DNA from 2 places in the Pseudomonas sp. G3-39 genome. Region 1 is predicted to be linked to the other one. Evidence: predicted binding sites of a transcription regulator. Region 1 holds the regulator's gene; the other holds the start of a gene.
The links. Region 1 encodes FliA, which starts transcription of late flagellar genes. Its sites were predicted from a motif close to CTAAAGTTTNNNNNNNNNNNGCCGNTAA; they were not measured.
Positions count from the first base shown of each region.

Region 1 (5,271 bases):
ATGAGACGGCCAGCCTTGGCGAAGTGTTGAGCCTGGCGATCAGTCATGAACTGCCGGTCGCGTACCTGACCGATGGCCCACGGATTCCGGATGATCTGCATCTGCCGCGCCGTCATCAACTGGTCAGCCGCGCCGTCAGCGTGCAAATGCAGGAAGAACCCAGCGAAGAAGCCATGGCTGACATGTTCGCTGATATCTACCACAGCCCGACCAAGCAGGTTGGCTGAGGTAATGAACCGTTTTTGTACCTACATCGATGGTCTGCCATGCATTGTTCCGGTTGAGAACGCGCAGCCAGTAATGTGGCCTCCGTCTATGCAAGACAAGGTAAAGAAATAACATGGGCAGCATGCATCCCGTACAGGTGATCGCGGTGACCGGCGGCAAAGGTGGCGTCGGCAAGACTAACGTGTCAGTGAACTTGTCTCTGGCGCTGGCAGAGCTTGGCCGTCGGGTCATGCTGCTGGACGCCGATCTGGGGCTGGCGAACGTCGACGTTCTGCTGGGACTGACCCCCAAACGTACTCTGGCCGATGTGATCGAAGGTCGCTGCGAACTGCGCGACGTGCTGTTGCAGGGGCCCGGCGGGATCCGCATCGTGCCGGCCGCTTCCGGCACCCAAAGCATGGTGCACCTGAGCCCGGCGCAACATGCCGGTCTGATTCAGGCCTTCAGCGACATCGGCGACAACCTCGATGTGCTGGTGATCGACACCGCTGCGGGTATTGGTGACTCGGTAGTCAGTTTTGTCCGCGCCGCGCAGGAAGTGTTGCTGGTGGTCTGCGACGAGCCGACCTCGATCACCGACGCCTACGCGCTGATCAAACTGCTCAACCGCGACTACGGCATGAACCGCTTCCGCGTGCTGGCCAACATGGCGCAGAGCCCGCAGGAAGGGCGCAACCTGTTCGCCAAGTTGACCAAGGTCACGGATCGCTTCCTCGACGTCGCCTTACAATACGTCGGCGCCGTGCCGTACGACGAAAGCGTGCGCAAGGCAGTGCAGAAGCAGCGAGCGGTCTATGAAGCCTTTCCGCGTTCCAAGTGCGCGCTGGCGTTCAAGGCGATCGCGCAGAAGGTCGATACCTGGCCGCTGCCTGCCAACCCGCGCGGCCACCTTGAGTTTTTCGTCGAGCGCCTCGTGCAGCAAACAGCAGGGCCTGTGTTATGACCGCGAGCGGTATGAACTACTACAAGAAGTCGGCACGTGACGCGCAGTACGAGTTGATCGAGCGTTACGCGCCACTGGTCAAGCGCATTGCCTATCACTTGCTGGCGCGCTTGCCGGCGAGTGTGCAGGTTGAAGACCTGATTCAGGCCGGGATGATCGGCCTGCTCGAAGTCTCGACCAAATATGACGCCAGCAAAGGCGCCAGTTTCGAAACGTACGCGGGCATCCGGATCCGCGGCGCGATGCTCGATGAAGTGCGCAAAGGGGATTGGGCACCGCGCTCGGTTCACCGCAATACCCGTATGGTCAGCGATGCCATTCGCTCAATTGAAGCTAAAACCGGCCGTGACGCTAAAGATCACGAGGTTGCGGCCGAACTCCAATTGAGTCTCGACGATTACTACGGGATTTTGAATGACACCCTGGGCAGCCGGCTGTTCAGTTTCGACGACCTGTTGCAGGACGGCGAACACGAAGGGCTGCACGAGGATGGCGCCAGTGCTCATCTTGAGCCGTCACGCGATCTGGAAGATGAACGCTTCCAGGCGGCGCTGGCGGACGCGATTGCCAATTTGCCGGAGCGTGAGCGACTGGTGTTGGCGCTGTACTACGACGAAGAGCTGAACCTCAAGGAGATCGGTGAAGTCCTTGGCGTCAGTGAATCGCGGGTCAGCCAGTTACACAGCCAGTGCGCGGCCCGTTTGCGGGGGCGTTTGGGGGAGTGGCGAGCGCGCTGAAGGCAGTGTGGGGACACTGCGAACGAGGCTGGTGCGGTGAGAACGGCACCGGTCTTGCTCTGTTGTGCTCCAGACAGTCTTCGAGTGCTGCGCCGATTGATTGAAGTGGCGCGTCCAGGTGCTGGGCGCGTTTAAGACTGCTTGGAGGTCGAATTGAACAAAGACATGAAAATCCTCATCGTTGATGACTTCTCAACGATGCGGCGGATCATCAAGAACCTGCTGCGCGATCTCGGGTTCACCAACACCGTCGAGGCCGACGATGGCACTACCGCCATTCCGGTACTCAACAGCGGCAGCATCGACTTTCTGGTAACGGACTGGAACATGCCGGGCATGACCGGTATCGACTTGCTGCGCCACGTGCGTGCCGATGAAAAACTCAAGCATCTGCCGGTGCTGATGGTGACCGCTGAAGCCAAGCGCGAGCAAATCATCGAGGCCGCTCAGGCTGGTGTGAACGGCTACGTGGTCAAACCTTTCACGGCTCAGGCGTTGAAAGACAAAATCGAGAAGATTTTCGAACGCATCGGCTGATGACGCGCGGGGGAGCTATGGAGCATAACGAATCTTCACAGGGCGATTTCGAGTCGACCCTGAAAAAACACGCGGTCGAACTGGTCGAGAGCCTTGAAAAAGGCAGGTTCGGCGACGCTGTGCAACTGATCCATGAGCTCAATCAGACCCGTGACCGCGGCCTGTATCAGGAAGTGGGCAAGCTCACACGCGAACTGCACAGTGCGATCGTCAATTTCCAGATCGATCCGCACATGCCGCAGGCCGAGGAAGTGTCGCAAATCACCGACGCCACCGAACGCCTGGGCTATGTGGTCAAGCTGACCGAAGCCGCGGCCAACCGCACCATGGATCTGGTGGAAAGCGCCACCCCGGTGGTCAATGGCCTGGCTGAAGAAGCCCAGGCTCTGAGCACCGATTGGGGCCGCTTCATGCGTCGTGAAGTCGGAGCTGAAGAGTTCCGCGAGCTGGCGCGCCGGGTCGACGGTTTTCTGTCACGCAGCAGCACGGACAACCGTGCGGTGTCGAGCAACCTCAACGACATCCTGCTGGCTCAGGATTACCAGGACCTCACCGGTCAAGTGATCAAGCGTGTGACCCAGCTGGTCACCGAAGTCGAAAGCAATTTACTCAAACTCGTCCTCATGGCCAGTCAGGTTGACCGCTTTGCGGGCATCGAGCACGACCGTGCCGCGATGCTTGCAGAAAAAGATCCACAAAAACATCTCTCGCAGGGTGAAGGTCCGCAGATTCATGCCGATAAACGAGAAGACGTTGTGTCCGGTCAGGACGATGTGGACGATTTGTTATCCAGCCTCGGATTCTAGTGTTTTGGAATTTTAGGTTTTTTGGGTTTTTAGACCTGTAGGAGCACCCCATTAATGAGCTTCGGCGCCGATGAAGAGATCCTTCAGGATTTCCTGGTTGAGGCCGGCGAGATTCTTGAGCAACTGTCCGAACAACTGGTCGAGCTGGAAAGCCGCCCGGATGACGCAGATCTGCTCAACGCAATTTTTCGCGGTTTCCACACTGTAAAAGGGGGCGCCGGCTTCCTTCAGCTCAACGAGCTGGTGGAGTGCTGTCACATCGCCGAAAACGTGTTCGACATCCTGCGCAAGGGTGAGCGGCGCGTTGATGCAGAACTGATGGACGTGGTGCTTGAAGCGCTGGACGCGGTGAACAGCATGTTCAGCGAAGTCCGTGAACGTGCACCGATCACTGCTGCAACCCCGGAACTGCTGGCCGCCCTGGCGCGTCTGGCCGAACCGCAAACGGCCGACGAAGCTCCGGCTTCGCCAGTGGCCGAGATGATCGAAGAACTGGTCGTCGAAGGCGATTCGAGCGATTCGGGCGACATCACCGATAACGAATTTGAACAGCTGCTGGATTCGCTGAACGCCGTCAAGGCCGAAGCCGAAGCCCCGGCCGCTGCTGCACCTGCGCCGGCTGCCGATGCGGCCGCCAGCGATGAAATCACCGACGCCGAATTCGAGTCGTTGCTCGATCAACTGCACGGCAAAGGCCAGTTCGCGCCAGACGCCGTCGCACCGACCGAGGCCGCTCCAGCGGCACCGGCGGCGGGCGACAGCTCGGACATCACCGACGACGAATTCGAAGCACTGCTCGATCAGTTGCATGGCAAGGGCAACTTTGCCGTGGAAGCGCTGGAGTCGGCGATCGCCTCGGCACCGGTTGCGCCTGCCGCACCGGCGGCCGCCGCTGCCGGCAGCGATCTGATCAGCGATCACGAATTCGAATCGCTGCTCGACGAGTTGCACGGCAAAGGCAAGTTCACCGACGTTGGCGCCGCTGCTGCGGGCACCGCGTCGACTGTGGCCGCGCCTGCCGCCAAGGCTGCTGCCGCTCCGGCTGCTGCGCCGAAGGCTGCTCCCAAGCCTGAGCCGAAAGCCGAAGCGCCAAAACCTGCTGCCGCTGCTGCGCCGGCGCCGGCCCGCGCCGCAGCTGCTCCGCCGCCGGAAAAACCGGCGAGCGAAGCCGAGACCACTGTGCGGGTCGATACCGCGCGTCTCGACGAAATCATGAACATGGTCGGCGAGCTGGTGCTGGTGCGTAACCGTCTGGTGCGCCTGGGTCTCAACAGCGGCGACGAAGCCATGTCCAAGGCCGTGTCGAACCTCGACGTGGTCACGGCTGACTTGCAGACCGCGGTGATGAAGACCCGGATGCAGCCGATCAAGAAGGTCTTCGGGCGCTTCCCGCGTCTGGTTCGCGACCTCGCGCGTCAGCTGAAGAAAGAGATCAATCTGGAACTGGTGGGTGAAGAAACCGACCTCGACAAAAACCTTGTCGAGGCCCTGGCCGACCCGTTGGTCCACTTGGTGCGCAACGCGGTCGACCACGGCATCGAATCGCCGGAAGAACGCGAAGCTTCGGGCAAGGCCCGTGGCGGTCGCGTGGTGCTGGCCGCCGAGCAGGAAGGCGATCACATCCTGTTGTCGATCTCCGACGACGGCAAGGGCATGGACCCGAACGTCCTGCGTTCGATCGCGGTAAAACGCGGTGTGATGGACAAGGACGCGGCCGATCGCCTGAGCGATACCGAGTGCTACAACCTGATTTTCGCCCCGGGTTTCTCGACCAAGACCGAGATCTCCGACGTGTCCGGCCGCGGTGTCGGCATGGACGTGGTGAAGACCAAGATTTCCCAGCTCAACGGTTCGATCAACATCTACTCGACCAAGGGCCAGGGCTCGAAGATCGTCATCAAGGTGCCGCTGACGCTTGCGATCATGCCGACCCTGATGGTGATGCTCGGCAATCAGGCGTTTGCGTTCCCGTTGGTCAACGTCAACGAAATCTTCCACCTCGACCTGTCGACCACCAACG
Region 1 is NZ_CP186497.1:1,652,224-1,657,494, forward strand. It holds gene flhF (flagellar biosynthesis protein FlhF) at 1-227, shown strand, start outside; gene fleN (flagellar synthesis regulator FleN) at 341-1,171, shown strand; gene fliA (RNA polymerase sigma factor FliA) at 1,168-1,908, shown strand; gene ACOYXG_RS07470 (chemotaxis response regulator CheY) at 2,074-2,445, shown strand; gene ACOYXG_RS07475 (protein phosphatase CheZ) at 2,463-3,251, shown strand; gene ACOYXG_RS07480 (chemotaxis protein CheA) at 3,306-5,271, shown strand, end outside.

Region 2 (5,271 bases), 1.5 Mb from region 1:
TGCTCGCCACACTCGACTGCTCCGCCGCCAGCGCCGTGCTGTGAGACAGGCCGGCCGCCTGCGTGACGTTCTGGTTGATGTCCTCGACCACATGCGCCTGTTGCAGTGTGGCGCTGGCAATCGAGGCATTCAGGCCGTTGAGATTGCGCAGGGCCTGGCCGATGGCATTCAGGCTCGCGCCGGCCAATCCCGCCTGTTCGATGGTCAGTTGCGAGGCCTTGCTGCTGTCGCCAATGACTTTCACCGCCGCTTCGGAATGATTCTGCAGGCGTTCGATCATGCTCTGGATTTCCGCCGTCGACTTTTGCGTGCGCTGCGCCAGCAACCGTACTTCATCAGCCACCACCGCAAAGCCCCGGCCCTGTTCCCCGGCGCGGGCCGCTTCGATGGCCGCGTTGAGCGCCAGCAGGTTGGTCTGCTCGGCAATCGAGCGGATCACCTCCAGCACACTGCCGATCTGCGTACTTTCGGCCGCCAGGGTGCGAATCACTTCGACCGCTTGGTCAATGGTTCCGGACAACTTGTCGATCTGTTGCAGACTGCCGTCGATGTTGATCTGGCCCTGCTGCGCCTGAGCTTCGGCATCGCGCATTTCAGCGGCAGCATGTTCGGCATTCTTCGCTACGTCCTGTACGCCGTAGGTGACTTCGTTGATTGCGGTTGCGACCAGTTCCATCTGCTGCGATTGCTGTTGGCTGCGCTGCTGGGCCTGAGTCGCATCGTTGCCCAGTTCACTGGACGACTGACCCAGCGCACTGGCCGAAACCTGCAGGTCACCGATGACCCGGCGCAACTTGGCGGTGAAGGCGTTGAAGTGATGCGCCAGTTGCGTGACTTCGTCCTGACCGTGGGTGTCGAGGCTGCGGGTCAGGTCGCTCTCGCCGCTGGCGATGTTGGCCATGGCGTTCACGGTTTCCTGCAACGGACGGACGATGCTGCGGGCAATCAAAATCACCAGCAAGGCCATGATCACGGCAATCACCAAACCAATCACCGAAGCCTTGATTAACTGCCCCCGGAACTCGCTCTGCACATCATCGACGTAAACGCCCGAACCGAGCACCCAGCCCCACGGCTCGAACAATTTTACATAGGAGGTTTTCGCCACCGGTTCGCTGGCACCGGGCTTGGGCCAGCGGTAATCGACCATGCCCGCGCCTTTGCTTTTGGCGATCGCGACCATCTCGTTGAACACCGCGAAACCGTCTGGGTCGCGGATCGCCGAGAGGTTCTGGCCTTCGAGTTTGGGGTTGGTCGGGTGCATGACCATCACGGGGGTGAGGTCGTTGATCCAAAAGTAATCGCTCTGGTCGTAGCGTAGGCCACGAATGGCGGTCAACGCCTGTTTCTGCGCGGCGTCGCGGGTCAGGGTGCCGGCGGTTTCCAGGTCGTGGTAGTAACTCAGCAGGCCGCTGGCGGTCTGCACCACATGCTGGGTTTTCTGCGCCTTGGCGTGGTACAGGTCATCGTGGATCTGCTTGAGCATCAACACGCCCAAGGTCAACAACATGACCACGGCCACAATCAAAATGAGCCACAAGCGTCGGCTGATCGACACACTGCGCAAGCTGTTCATAACGCTGTCACTCCGATTTCTTTTTCTTGTAATAAATCAACGCCAGCATCCAACCACGTTTGGGTGGTCAGGCATACGCGACCCAAGTCGAATAACGCCGCAGCACTATTAAGGCTTGTCTGTTAGGATTTCGGCCCCGCGCGTGAAAACCTGAATCCAAATTGATATTTCACGGAATTTTGACCGTTTCGTGTGGATGCTGTGTGCGCGGAATCGGTACAGCTACAAACAGCTACGCTGATCGCAGTGAACGTAAAAAAATACTATCGGGGCATGCCTTTGTGCATCGCTCTTTGGGGGACTGATGGATCTTTGGACCGCCTTGCAGGCACTGATTCTTGGAGTTGTAGAGGGGCTGACGGAGTTTTTGCCCATTTCCAGTACCGGACACCAGATCATTGTTGCCGACTTGCTCGACTTCGGCGGCGAACGGGCCATGGCGTTCAACATCATTATTCAGCTCGGCGCGATCCTCGCGGTGGTCTGGGAGTTTCGTCGCAAGATTCTCGACGTGGTGATCGGCTTGCCGACCCAGCCGAGTGCGCGGCGTTTTACCGCCAACCTGCTGATCGCGTTTCTGCCGGCGGTGGTGCTGGGGGTGATTTTTGCCGACCTGATTCACCAATACCTGTTCAATCCGATCACTGTCGCGACCGCGCTGGTGGTGGGCGGTGTGATCATGCTGTGGGCCGAGCGTCGGCAACATGAAGTGCACGCCGAAACCGTGGACGAGATCACCTGGAAGGACGCGCTGAAAGTCGGTTTCGCCCAGTGTCTGGCGATGATCCCCGGTACCTCGCGTTCGGGCTCGACGATCATCGGCGGCCTGCTGTTTGGCCTGTCGCGCAAGACTGCGACCGAGTTCTCGTTCTTCCTGGCGATGCCAACCATGGTCGGTGCGGCGGTGTACTCCGGTTACAAGTATCGCCATCTGTTTGTGCCGGCGGACTTCCCGGTGTTCGCCATCGGTTTCATCACCGCGTTCATCTTCGCCATGATCGCCGTGCGCGGTCTGCTCAAGTTCATCGCCAGCCACAGCTATGCGGCATTCGCCTGGTACCGGATTGTTTTCGGTCTGGTGATTCTGGCGACCTGGCAGTTCGGCTGGGTCGACTGGTCGGCGGCCAAGCCATGAGTGATTCCCGCGCGCGCCGCCCGGACGGACGCCCGTCCGGTGGCGGCATTCAGCATCTGAAACTGAAACTGGCGGTGCTGCTGATCGTGTGCGCGCTGCCGCTGTTCGGCTCGCTGTCGATGTGGCTGCGCGGCATCTCGCTGGTGCCGTTGACCGCTTATGGCGTGGTCAGCGTACTGGCGTTTTTCATGTACTGGGCAGACAAGCGCAAGGCCCGCGCCGATGCGTGGCGCACACCGGAGAACATCCTGCATGCGCTGGAACTGGCCGGCGGCTGGCCCGGCGCGCTGATCGCCCAACAGGTATTCCGGCACAAGACGCGCAAGGTGTCGTTTCAGATTCTGTTCTGGGTGATTGTGGCGCTGCATCAGGTGTTCTGGATCGATCAGTTGTTTCTCGGTTCGAACCTGCTGTCACTGTTCTGAATCACCACAAATCCTCCTGTAGGAGTGAGCCTGCTCGCGATGGCGTCGCATCAGTCAAGGAGATGTCGACTGACACACAACTATCGCGAGCAGGCTCACTCCTACAGGATCGGGTTTACAGCAGTAATCCGATTTGGGTTTTCTTGGGCAATTTGCCTACCACCAATTGATGCGAACGCGTCAGTAATCCCTGCAGCTCCTCGGCACCCAGCGGGTAGGGCGGGTGCATGATGATCCACTGCGCCCGCGCCAGATAAGGCGCAGGGTGAATACCCGGGCGGTCGCAATGGCCGAGAAACAGGTCCTTGTCGACCTTGAACGCCAATGAATCCCCGCGCAGCCCTTGCAGGGCAAACATCTTGTTGCCGGCAATCGAGAACACCCGCACGCCGCCCCATTTGTAATCCTCCTGCGCACCCGGCAAGGCCAGGCAGAAGGCGGCGACATCCGCTTCGTTCATCTTTCCCTGTTTCATAACAACCGCTCCCCACACGCATTGAACGATTCGACCAAGTGATCGATCCACGCCCGCACCGCCGGCATCACCCCGCGTCGATGCGGATACACCGCCTGCAACCAGCCGCCGGGCAACGACCACTCGGGCAGCAATTGCACCAGCGCGCCGCTCTCAAGGTCGGCTTCGCAATACATCATCGGCAGCAGGGTAAAACCCTGGCCAGCCAGCACACAGGCCTTGCGCACGATGAAGTCATCGATGCCCAACCGCGCCTCCATGTTCAGTTCGACGCTGTTGCCTTGCTCATCCAGCAAGCGCACATGCACCATGCGATCGGCCTCCAGCGCGCCGAGCACCGGCAGGTTCTTCAAGTCCTGCGGATGAGTGATGGTTTTGCCCTCGACAAAGGCCGGGCTGGCCACCACGACCATTTGCGCCTGGCGCAGACGCCGGGTGACCAGCAACGGATCTTCATCACCGAGTTCGCGCACACGCAACGCAACGTCGAAACCTTCGGCCACCAGATCCACCCGGCGATTGAGCAGCACGACCTCCAGTTGCACCTGAGGGAATTTGCCGAGGAATTCGCTGATCACCCACGGCAACATTTCCCGCGCTAGACCGGTCGGGCACGACACCCGCAAGCGGCCGCGTGGCTCGCTGGACATGCTGGCGACCGCTTCGTCGGCCATCTCCGCTTCCAGCAACATCGCCTGACAGTGGCGCAAGTAGCGTTCGCCAACAGCGGTCAGGTTCAACTGGCGCGTGGTGCGTTGCAGCAGACGGGCGCCGAGGCGCTCTTCGAGTTCGGCAATGCGTCGTGACAGTCGAGACTTGGGAATGCCCAGCAAACGCCCGGCTGCGGCGAAGCCACCGGCCTCGACCACCTTGGCGAAATAGTAGAGATCATTGAGATCCTGCATGAAAAGTCCACCGTTCTATCAGTGGGACGAACTATCGCATTGTCGGCGGCTAATCAGCTATTGGTTTCTTCCGTAGGATTGTCTCCATTCCGTCGCCGCCGGCGATTCTTTACAGGAGATTCCACATGAAACTGCTGCACATCGATTCGAGCATTCTGGGCGACAACTCCGCTTCCCGTCAGTTGAGCAGCCAAGTCGTCAAAGCCTGGCAAGCCGCCGAGCCAACCGCCGTGGTCACCTACCGTGACCTGGCCGCCGACGCCATCAGTCACTTCTCGTCGACCACCCTGGTGGCTGCCGGTACCACCGCTGAACTGCGCGACGCCGCACAACAGCACGAAGCTGAACTGAGCGCCTCGACCCTGGCCGAATTCATCGCTGCCGACGCCATCGTCATCGCCGCGCCGATGTACAACTTCACCGTGCCGACCCAGCTCAAGGCCTGGATCGACCGCGTCGCCGTTGCCGGCCAGACTTTCCGCTACACCGAAGCCGGCCCTGAAGGCCTGTGCGGTGGCAAGAAAGTGGTGATCGTCTCCACCTCCGGCGGCATCCATGCCGGTCAGGCGAGCGGCATCGCTCACGAGGAATATCTGAAGCTGGTATTGGGCTTCCTCGGCATCACCGACATCGAAATCGTCCGTGCCGAAGGTCTGGCCTACGGTGATGAAGTGCGCAACAACGCGATGAGCGCTGCTCAGGCGAAGATCAGCGAGCAGTTGTTCGCCGCCGCGTAAGCATTGCGTAAAGACCAG
Region 2 is NZ_CP186497.1:3,181,246-3,186,516, reverse strand. It holds gene ACOYXG_RS14050 (methyl-accepting chemotaxis protein) at 1-1,576, opposite strand, end outside; gene ACOYXG_RS14045 (undecaprenyl-diphosphate phosphatase) at 1,881-2,711, shown strand; gene ACOYXG_RS14040 (DUF1294 domain-containing protein) at 2,708-3,136, shown strand; gene ACOYXG_RS14035 (MmcQ/YjbR family DNA-binding protein) at 3,252-3,611, opposite strand; gene ACOYXG_RS14030 (LysR substrate-binding domain-containing protein) at 3,608-4,516, opposite strand; gene ACOYXG_RS14025 (FMN-dependent NADH-azoreductase) at 4,642-5,253, shown strand.
Region 2: ACOYXG_RS14050 (methyl-accepting chemotaxis protein) is a predicted target of FliA. The motif match lies at 1,704-1,731, and genes of this name have one in related genera.